DNA from 2 places in the Paraburkholderia sp. CNPSo 3076 genome. Region 1 is predicted to be linked to the other one. Evidence: riboswitches for the same ligand, from Rfam matches in the RefSeq annotation. Region 1 holds a riboswitch; the other holds the start of a gene.
The links. A riboswitch is a leader RNA that binds a small molecule or an ion and turns the genes downstream of it on or off. The one in region 1 is predicted to bind manganese.

Region 1 (4,414 bases):
TCGCGTCGCCGGTCGCGGCGGCTTCCGTGGCGGTAGCGCTCGCGATCTGCGCGATGTTTCTGTGCCGCTGCGTGCATCCGCCTTCAGGCGCGGTCGCGTTGACCGCCGTGCTCGGCGGCCCCGCTGTTCATGCGCTCGGCTTTCACTTCGTGCTCGCGCCGATCGCGTTCCAGTCCGTTGCATTGCTCGGTGCGGCGCTCGCCTTCCACGCGCTGACCGGGCACCGCTATCCGCGCGCCGCGTTTCGTCCCACACCGGCGGCCGCTGCCGCGCCGCTTGCCGCGCTCTCGCAACATCTACTGGAGCCGCTGGATTTTCCGCAAAAATCGTTCGAACAACTAACTTGCGAGGAAGTCATGTCGATTGGCTGTCCCGCTGTGCCCGCGACAATGGGTGCGCGGGCGGCGCACGAGATGTTCCGCCGCCACGGTGCTTCGACGCTGCCCGTGGTCGACGCGATGGACCGCGTGGTCGGCGTCGTCACGCATCACGCGCTCGGCGACCTTGCGCCGGCGGCGGGCCTCAAGCGATTGTGGAACACGCTGCGCGGCGCGCTGCTGCGCGAGTCGGCGCGCGTGGAAGAAACGGTGGAAGCCGTGATGGCAGCCGGCGTGCACGCGGTCCATCGGGCCACGCCGCTCGCGCATCTGGTGCCGATCTTCATCGAGCATGCCTACCACGACATTCCGGTGATGGACGATGCGCGGCGGCTGGTCGGCGTGGTCAAGCATTCGGACATGATCCGCTGGCTCCATCACCACGCAGGCGCCGCGCAGGCCGCCGCAGCGGCAGCCTGAGCCAGGCGCCTGGCCGCGTCACACCACGAACAGCAACGCCGCGAACACCGCATACAGCCAGCCGACATGCGTGAGCTGACGGCTGCGCACCTTCGGCGCGCGAAACGCCCATTGCAGTATCAGGATGGCGACCATCGTCGTCACGGCCGCGAGAATCGCAGGCGTGCCGAGATGCCACGGCGTGAAGAAGAGGCCGAACGCCGTGGGAATGGTGGCCTGAATCATCATCGCGCCGCTGATGTTCGCCAGTGCCAGCCGCTCCTTGCCCTGGCGCACCCAGATGATCGCGTTCATGATCTCGGGCAGTTCGGTGGCGATCGGGCTGAACAACACGGCGGTCAACTGCGGGCTCAGGCCGAGCCATGGCCCCACGGCGCCGATCTGCTGCACGAACAGATGCGAGGCCGCGAAGATCACCGCGAGCGCGCCCAGCGTCTGCAGCACAATCCACACCATGGCCGGATTGTCGTCGTGCGGGCGCAGCTTCAGCGGCTCGAGATCGCCTTCCACCTCGCCGCCATCTTCGGCGGAAAGCTCCTTCCAGCAGTAGAACGCGTAGGCCGCGAGAAACGCGATCCCCAGTAACGGCTTGAAGCTGAACACCACGAGCCCGAGCGCGATCTTCGCGACGAAGATCGCGAGGAACCATAGCTGGTCGCGGCGCAGGCGGCGCGTATTCACGTCGACTGTGGCCGCGCGCTCGCGGCCCACGCGCTTCGCTGTCGCAAGCAACGCGAAGCCCACCACGGCATAGGCGATCGTGCTGAGCGCGAGCGGCCCGCCAATCGCGGCGCCTATGCCAATTTCCTTGTGCGCGGGATCGCCGCCGAATGCTACGGCAACGAGGGTAACCACGCTCTCGGGCAGCGCAGTGCCGAACGCGGCGAGGATCGTGCCGGTGGCGGTTTGCGTGACCTTGAGCTTGTGGCCGAGCCATTCGACGCTATTGACGAAGGTCTCGCAGGACAGGTAGATGATGCCAGCCGCGGCAATGAGCAAGGCGAACGTCAAGATCATGACGAACGCTCCGTGGCGCAAATGAAGAGGAGTTGCGGGGCGAGACGAGTCATTATCTTTGCCGTGATGTGCGAGCCGGGCACCGAAACCATGACGCTTCCCTTCGCCCGGCCCGGGTGAAAGGGAAAACGTCATAGGTCTCGTCAGGCCGCGCAATTGCAGCGATTCGCTGCAATGATCCGCAATACGGCTGCCGGCGCCATGGTGCAGGGGCACCAATTATGTTGACGGCGGCGCAACGCCAAAGCAGGCGTTGCAGACTACTCCCCTAAGACAGGGGGCGATTATAGCCGAAGTTCAAGGCGGCGAGCGATTTCCGGCGCGCTCGCCGCGCTCGCTTCACGCGAAGCGAATCAGAACTTGTGACGCAGCCCGACCATCACCATCGCCTGCTTGTCGTTGGTCGCATCGTTGCCGAAGTCGCCGAACGAGGCGACCGCGTTGACGAGCTCGCCCGTGTCCGCGTCGATCGTCTTGCCCGACGCCTTCTGGTAGCCCGCGAGCGCGTAGATATCGGTGCGCTTCGAGAGGAAGTAGTCGCCGCCCAGGCTGAACTGGTTGTAGCTCGCGTCCACGCCGTTGCCGTGACCCTTCGTGTAGTTGTAGCCGAAGCCCACGAGCGCGACCGGCGTGACCTGATAGTTGATGAAGGCCTGGCCCGTGTTGAACTTCGTGTTGCTGTTCGCGCCGTACGCGCTCTGATAGTTCGCGTACTCGACATTGCTGTACGCGAGGCCCGCCGTCACCGGCCCATACGTGTAGTCGCCGGCCGCGCGAATGATCTGCAGCGAATTTGCGGAGACGAAGCCGCCCGTAATGGCGGCGGAATCCACGTTGACGTCGGTGTTCGGATTCAGGCCGTCGAACGTCGCGGCCGTGCCGCCGTTGCTATTGGCCTTGAAATAGCCCGCGCCGAAGCCGAACGGGCCATGGTTGTACGCGGCCGCCACGGCCCACGTCTGGCCCGCGCCGGTGCTGCCCGGCTGGCCGCCGAACGCGTACATCGCGCTCATCTGCAGGCCGCCGAAGTTGGGGCTCGCATACTTGATCGAGTTGCTGGTGCGGTAGCTGTTGTCATAGTTGTCCATGTCGCCGGGCGTGGCGAACGCGGAGCCGAATGCGCCGTCGTTGGTGAGCGGCTGCAGGTCGATGAGCGGATCGTACTGGCGGCCGAGCGTGACGGTGCCCGCCGCGCTCGAATTCAGGCCAACCATGGCCGTGCGGCCGAACAGGCGGCCGCCCTGGCCCTGCTTGCCGTTGTCGACGTTGAAGCCGCTTTCGAGCTTGAAGATCGCCGAAAGGCCGTTGCCGAGGTCCTCGGTGCCACGCAGGCCCCAGAGGTTCGGCGACATGTTGCCGGACATCATCTGGAACGTACCGCCCGAGCCGTTCTTGCCTTGCTGGTTGCCGAACCAGGCAACTGAGGTGTCGAGCGAGCCGTAGAGCGTCACGCTGCTCTGCGCGTGAGCGATGGAGGCAAACGATGCCAGTGTGAAGGCGGCGGCGAGAGCGGTTCTTTTCATGGAAGGGTCTTCGTTGGTGAGTGGCATGGGTGAGAGTGAAATCGCGGCGCGCGAAGGCACGCTAAGGCACGGTTTTGCCGACGGCCCCGAAATTCAGCGGCGATTATGCGTAGCGCCCTCCGCGGACGAATTTGAAAAGCGGAAAGACTGAGTTTCAGAATTCGCATGATCGCGAATGCGCCGCCACTGCGGCTTCACAAGGTTGTGACCCGCGCGGGCGTTGTTTTTTTGCGGCGAATTTTTGTTATTGATAAGAATGTCTAAATAAATATCGCGGCCGCTATCTGCGCGTCGCAGATTAAACATTTCTTCATTTTCGTGCGGATGTTTGGCGAAAGTCGCGCCTCTATCCTTGCCTCACGAGTCGCATCCCGATTCGATGCTGGAACGGGCAACGCTTCCGGCCATGACCGATAGCCCGGCCCGCGAGGCCGCACAGGAGAAACGAGGTGAGGATATTCAAGAGCGGCGCATGCGCCGCAATCATGCTGTCGATAGCGGCGCTCGCGCATGCACAGGCGGCGAGCGCGCCGCAAGCGAGCGTGCAGCAGTCGGCGAGCGCACAAGTCCTATTCATGAAATCACGCATTCTTTCTTACGTGTTGCGCGCCGCGCTATGCGTTACGGTCGCCGCTGCCTTCTCCGGATGCGCGAACCTGCATCCGCAGCCCAACGGTCCCGGCGATTGCGTCGGGCCGGCCGGCTTCTGCTTGCCGTTCTTCGGTTCGTAATTCGCGAGATCGGTCTTCTTGCGGCCGTGCTCGCGCACCGCTCCGGGTGTTCTGCGGCGCGCATAATACGCGTTTCGGTGGCATATCCACGCTCCGCGTCGACGAGGAGACCCATGAATCGCGATATCCGCACCGACGCCGAAGTCCTCGCATCATGGCAGCGCAACGCGACGCCCTGGATCGCCGCCGTGCGCGGCGGCGAGATCGCGAGCCGCCGGCTCGTGACCGACGCAGCGATGCTCGACGCCGTGCTCGCGTGCGCGCCGCGCAGCGTGATCGATCTCGGCTGCGGTGAAGGCTGGCTCGCGCTGGCGCTTGAGCGCCGCGGTGTCGCTGTCACGGGCGT
Region 2 (4,414 bases), on a different contig from region 1:
GGCTCAGGCTACGGCCCGGTTGGGATTCACTTCGACCGTCACATGCGACAGTCCCTTGAACCGCTTTAGCGCCGCGTGATAGAAACCCGGGTTGCGCTGTGCTTCACCTGTGGCGACCGAAACGACCGCGCTCATATGCCCTGGGCCTACGCGCCACACATGCAGGTCAAGCACGGTGTCGCCGTTGTCTTCGATGACGTGGCGGACGTTCTCGGCCATGCGGCGGTCCGTGTTCATGTCGAGCAGGATGCCACCCGTATCGCGCATGAGACCCCACGACCAGTTTGCGATGACGAGCGCGCCAATTGTGCCTGCAAGCGGGTCCATCCAGACCCAGCCAAACGCGCGGGCCAGCAACAGGCCGATGATGGCCAGCACGGAAACTGCAGCGTCTGCAATCACGTGAATGTAGGCTGAGCGGATGTTGTGGTCACGGTTCGCGGCAGCCTGCGCGTCGTCGTGGTCGTGCTCGTGTTCTTCGAACTCGATTGAATGCTCGCCATCAGGCAGGCGGACGACGGCCTTGAAGGCATGCGGCTCGGGAATGTCGTCCTTCGACTCGAGATGGCCGCCGCGATCGATAAATGCGAAGGTTTGCTGCGCGCCATCGGGGCGGATTGTCGTCACTGAAACAGCATCGGCGCCAAGATTCGAAGCAGCCGTTTCTGGCTTGATACGGAAGACGGGCGGCACGCCATCTTCGAAGATCGAAACGGCAAAGACGCCGGCGCTACCGAAGATGCGTTGCACCTCTTCTTCGTGGCCGTGGTCGTCTTCATGCCCATGCGCGTGGCCATGAGCGTGCCCGTGACTGTGTCCGTGGCTGCGCCCGTGATGGTCGCCGCTCAGCAGCCAGACGCTCGCCAGATTGACCAGCAGGCCAAGCACCGCGATGGGGAGCGCCTGGCCGAAGTGGATCGGTACCGGCGAGAGAAAGCGCGAAACGGCCTCGTACCCAATCAGCAGCGCAATCATCGCGAGCACGATGGCGCTGGTAAAGCCTGCGAGGTCTCCGAGCTTGCCGGTCCCGAATACGAAGCGCGGGTCGGCCGCGTGCCGGCGTGCGTAGGTATACGCCAAAGCAGCGATCAGCATTGCGCCGGCGTGCGTCGACATGTGGAGTCCATCGGCGACGAGTGCGAGCGAGCCAAAAAGACTGCCGCCGACAATTTCAGCCACCATCATCGCGCTGCACAGCGCGATCACCATCCAGGTTCTGCGCTCGTTCTCTTCGTGGGCTGCGCCCAGAAAGATGTGATCGTGTCCCGCCCCGAAAGCGGCGTTCTTGAATTGACTCATGTTTCTCTCACTTGAAGTAGCTGTGCACTACTTCGATCAGTTGGTCGGTGCCGCTGCCGTGCTCGTCGTCGTGCGGCTCTGCGTCGACGAGGTGCGTACGGATATGGTCTTCAAGAACCACCGCGAGCAGGCCGTTCATCGCGCCACGGCTGCTCGTAATGATCTGCAGCACGTCCATGCAACCGCGCTCTTCCTCGAGCGCACGCTCGATGGCCTCGACCTGTCCCTTGATGCGGCGCACCCGGTTGAGCAGTTTCTGCTTTTCGCGAATCGTATGGCTCATGCTCGGCCTCCAGTTATAGCGTAGGGGGGTATATTAACGAAATAGGGTGGAGGGGTATACTAAAATGTCCTTGCGGGACACGGCGCGATGCTTTTATAATCGCGGCCCTCTTCGGGGAGTAGCCGCTCCAGGCGCAATGTCTGGAGGCGCACGTCAACATACTTGTCCGCTAACTGGCGACATGGCGTGTGCAGCGCAAGCCTGGCAAGACCGATGACGTGCATCCCCACCTGGCCGGGTCGCGGGGGTGTGTGTCATCGCGTGTTGACTGTGCGGCCCGGTAACAACAAAGTTTGCCGACCGGCTACCGACCAAGCTTTCATGGCGAAGTCGATGAGCAACCCCGGCGTCGGGGCTTTTTTAAATATCGCCCCGTCGCGGACACAAAGGTCGCGTAGGATCTCGAAAGTACCCGTACCGCGACCGGAGTGTGCTTGCGTCAATAACCCACCTGCGGAGGATTCAAAATGAGCATCTTTGGTGACATCGTGAACAAGCTCTTTGGCAAGGCGAAGCCCGACCAGCCGCCGCCTGCGGCCGAACCGACACCGGATCCCGCTGCAGCGCAGGCTGGCGCACCCAATGCCGCGCCCGCGCCGCTGACTGACGTTGACGTCGCTGCCGTCATGGACCAGCTCGTGAGCGAAAGCGGGCAAACGTTGAACTGGCGCACGTCGATCGTCGACACAATGAAGGCGCTCGGCGTTGACAGTAGCCTCGAGCATCGCAAGCAGCTCGCGCAGGAACTGAAATACGACGGCGACGTGGACGATTCGGCGAGCATGAACGTCTGGCTGCACAAACAGGTGATGCAAGCGCTGGCGGCAAACGGCGGGAAGTTGCCGCCAGATCTGGCGGGCTAACGGCTCGCTAGCGTCGCCTGTTTTGGGGCGATCGCGACGGCGGAGCGGCGCACCACACTTGCAGTAACGCGGCTGCCTTCGGGTAGCCGCTTTTCCGTCCGGCAGCAAACGACGCGCCCGATCTGCGCTCGGCTGTTCGGCGGATCTCCAGCAAAAAGCTCACCGACAAAGCCTGCGCGACATGCGCAACAAATTGATCCTTTGTTGGTCAGGCCCCCTCGTCCGTCGCGACGGCCAGTTCTCATGGCCGACGGCGTTCATCGACCCGAAACTGCCCGCCGCGCTGTTGCGGACAATGTCCGCTCCGTGTTAGTCAAGCGGCCGTTCATACAAGCAAGACCATGACCCCAACAGGGGCGAAATGTCCCTTGCACTCAAACGCGCATACAGCGTTTTGAGGAATGAATTTAGCTCGCCAACGAGCCGCACGGCATTCTAGACCTCGTCGCGTTCGCGCACGCCGACGGCGTCGTGTTCCGTGAGCCTGCGCGCAGCAGCGGGCGCGGCCGCCGCGCAGCATCACCGGCGCCCGTGGTGATCAGGAAGAAAAGCCCCAGGCAGGCTGAAGGCCATCAACCGCCGGTATGCTCCTTGACCGCGCTGTCCCTCACACGCCGATCAGCGAGCCAATGAGACAGACGGTCAAACCACAGGTGCACGACCGGCGTCGTAAACAACGTCAGCATTTGCGAAACGATCAGTCCGCCGACAATCGCGATGCCGAGCGGCACGCGCAGTTCGGCACCCGCGCCGTGCCCGAGTGCGAGCGGCAGCGCGCCGAATAGCGCGGCGAGCGTCGTCATCATGATTGGACGAAAGCGCAGCACACAGGCCCGGCGGATCGCCTCGCGCGGCGACAGGCCTTGCTCGCGCTCGGCCACCAGCGCGAAGTCGATCATCATGATCGCGTTCTTCTTGACGATGCCAATCAGCAGAATGATGCCGATCATCCCCATGATCGACAGATCCTGACCGCACAGCATCAACGCAAGCAATGCGCCCATGCCCGCCGAAGGCAGCGTCGAAATGATGGTGAGCGGATGTATGGCGCTCTCGTACAGGATGCCGAGAATCAGATAGACCACCACGAGCGCCGCGGCGATCAGATACGGCTCGCTCGCGAGCGACGCCTGGAACGCCTGCGCCGTGCCCTGAAACGATCCCGTCAAACTATCGGGCTTGCCTGCTGCGAGTTCGGCCTGGTGAATCGCCGTCACCGCGTCGCCCAGCGACCGACCCGCCGCCAGATTGAACGAGATCGTCACGGCCGGGAACAGGCCCTGATGATTCACCGAGATCGGCGACACATTGTTTTCGATCGTGGCGAGCGTATTGAGCGGCACCAGTTCATTCGTGAGCGGCGAACGCACGTAGAGATGCGCGAGTGCATCCGTCGTCAGTTGAAAGCGTGGATCGACCTCTTCGACGACGTGGTACTGATTCAATTGCGTGAACAGCGTCGCAATCTGCCGCTGGCCGAATGCATCGTAGAGCGTGTCGTCGATGGCTTGCGCCGTGATGCCAAAACGCGAAGCCGTGCTGCGGTCAATTACGAGTGTTGCGCTGGTAGCGGCGGCTTGCTGGTCGGACGTGACGTCAGCGAGTTGCGGCAGCTTCGACAGGCGATCGGTCAGCACGGCCGCCCAGTGATTCAGTTCGCTGATGTCGGGGTCCTGCAACGTGTACTGATACTGCGCAGCGCTGATGCGGCCACCCACCTGAATATCCTGGCGAACCTGCATCGACAATGAAATGCCCATGACCTTCGCCAGTTGCGGCTTCAGACGATTGAGAACCTGCGCGGCACTGTCCTTGCGCTGGCCAAAGGGTTTCAGGTTGATCATGACGCGCCCCTGGCTCACGGTCGGGTTGGCGCCCATCCAGAAGTACACGTTGTCGACGGCAGGATCGGCTTCGATCAGATGGCCAAGCTGCTGCATCTTCTGGGACATTGAGCGCGGCGAGATAT

Region 2: another riboswitch for manganese. It lies ahead of M3A49_RS23435 (DUF3597 domain-containing protein); the one in region 1 lies ahead of M3A49_RS35550 (sodium:calcium antiporter).

The regions. Positions count from the first base shown of each region.
Region 1 is NZ_JAPMAL010000042.1:17,023-21,436, forward strand. Features, by position in the region: gene M3A49_RS35545 (HPP family protein) at 1-797, shown strand, start outside; gene M3A49_RS35550 (sodium:calcium antiporter) at 816-1,814, opposite strand; yybP-ykoY riboswitch at 1,992-2,095, opposite strand; gene M3A49_RS35555 (porin) at 2,168-3,337, opposite strand; gene M3A49_RS35560 (hypothetical protein) at 3,431-3,643, opposite strand; gene M3A49_RS35565 (hypothetical protein) at 3,787-4,068, shown strand; gene M3A49_RS35570 (class I SAM-dependent methyltransferase) at 4,182-4,414, shown strand, end outside.
Region 2 is NZ_JAPMAL010000020.1:15,450-19,863, forward strand. Features, by position in the region: gene dmeF (CDF family Co(II)/Ni(II) efflux transporter DmeF) at 4-1,299, opposite strand; gene M3A49_RS23430 (metal/formaldehyde-sensitive transcriptional repressor) at 1,307-1,582, opposite strand; yybP-ykoY riboswitch at 1,684-1,861, shown strand; gene M3A49_RS23435 (DUF3597 domain-containing protein) at 2,050-2,445, shown strand; gene M3A49_RS23440 (efflux RND transporter permease subunit) at 3,018-4,414, opposite strand, start outside.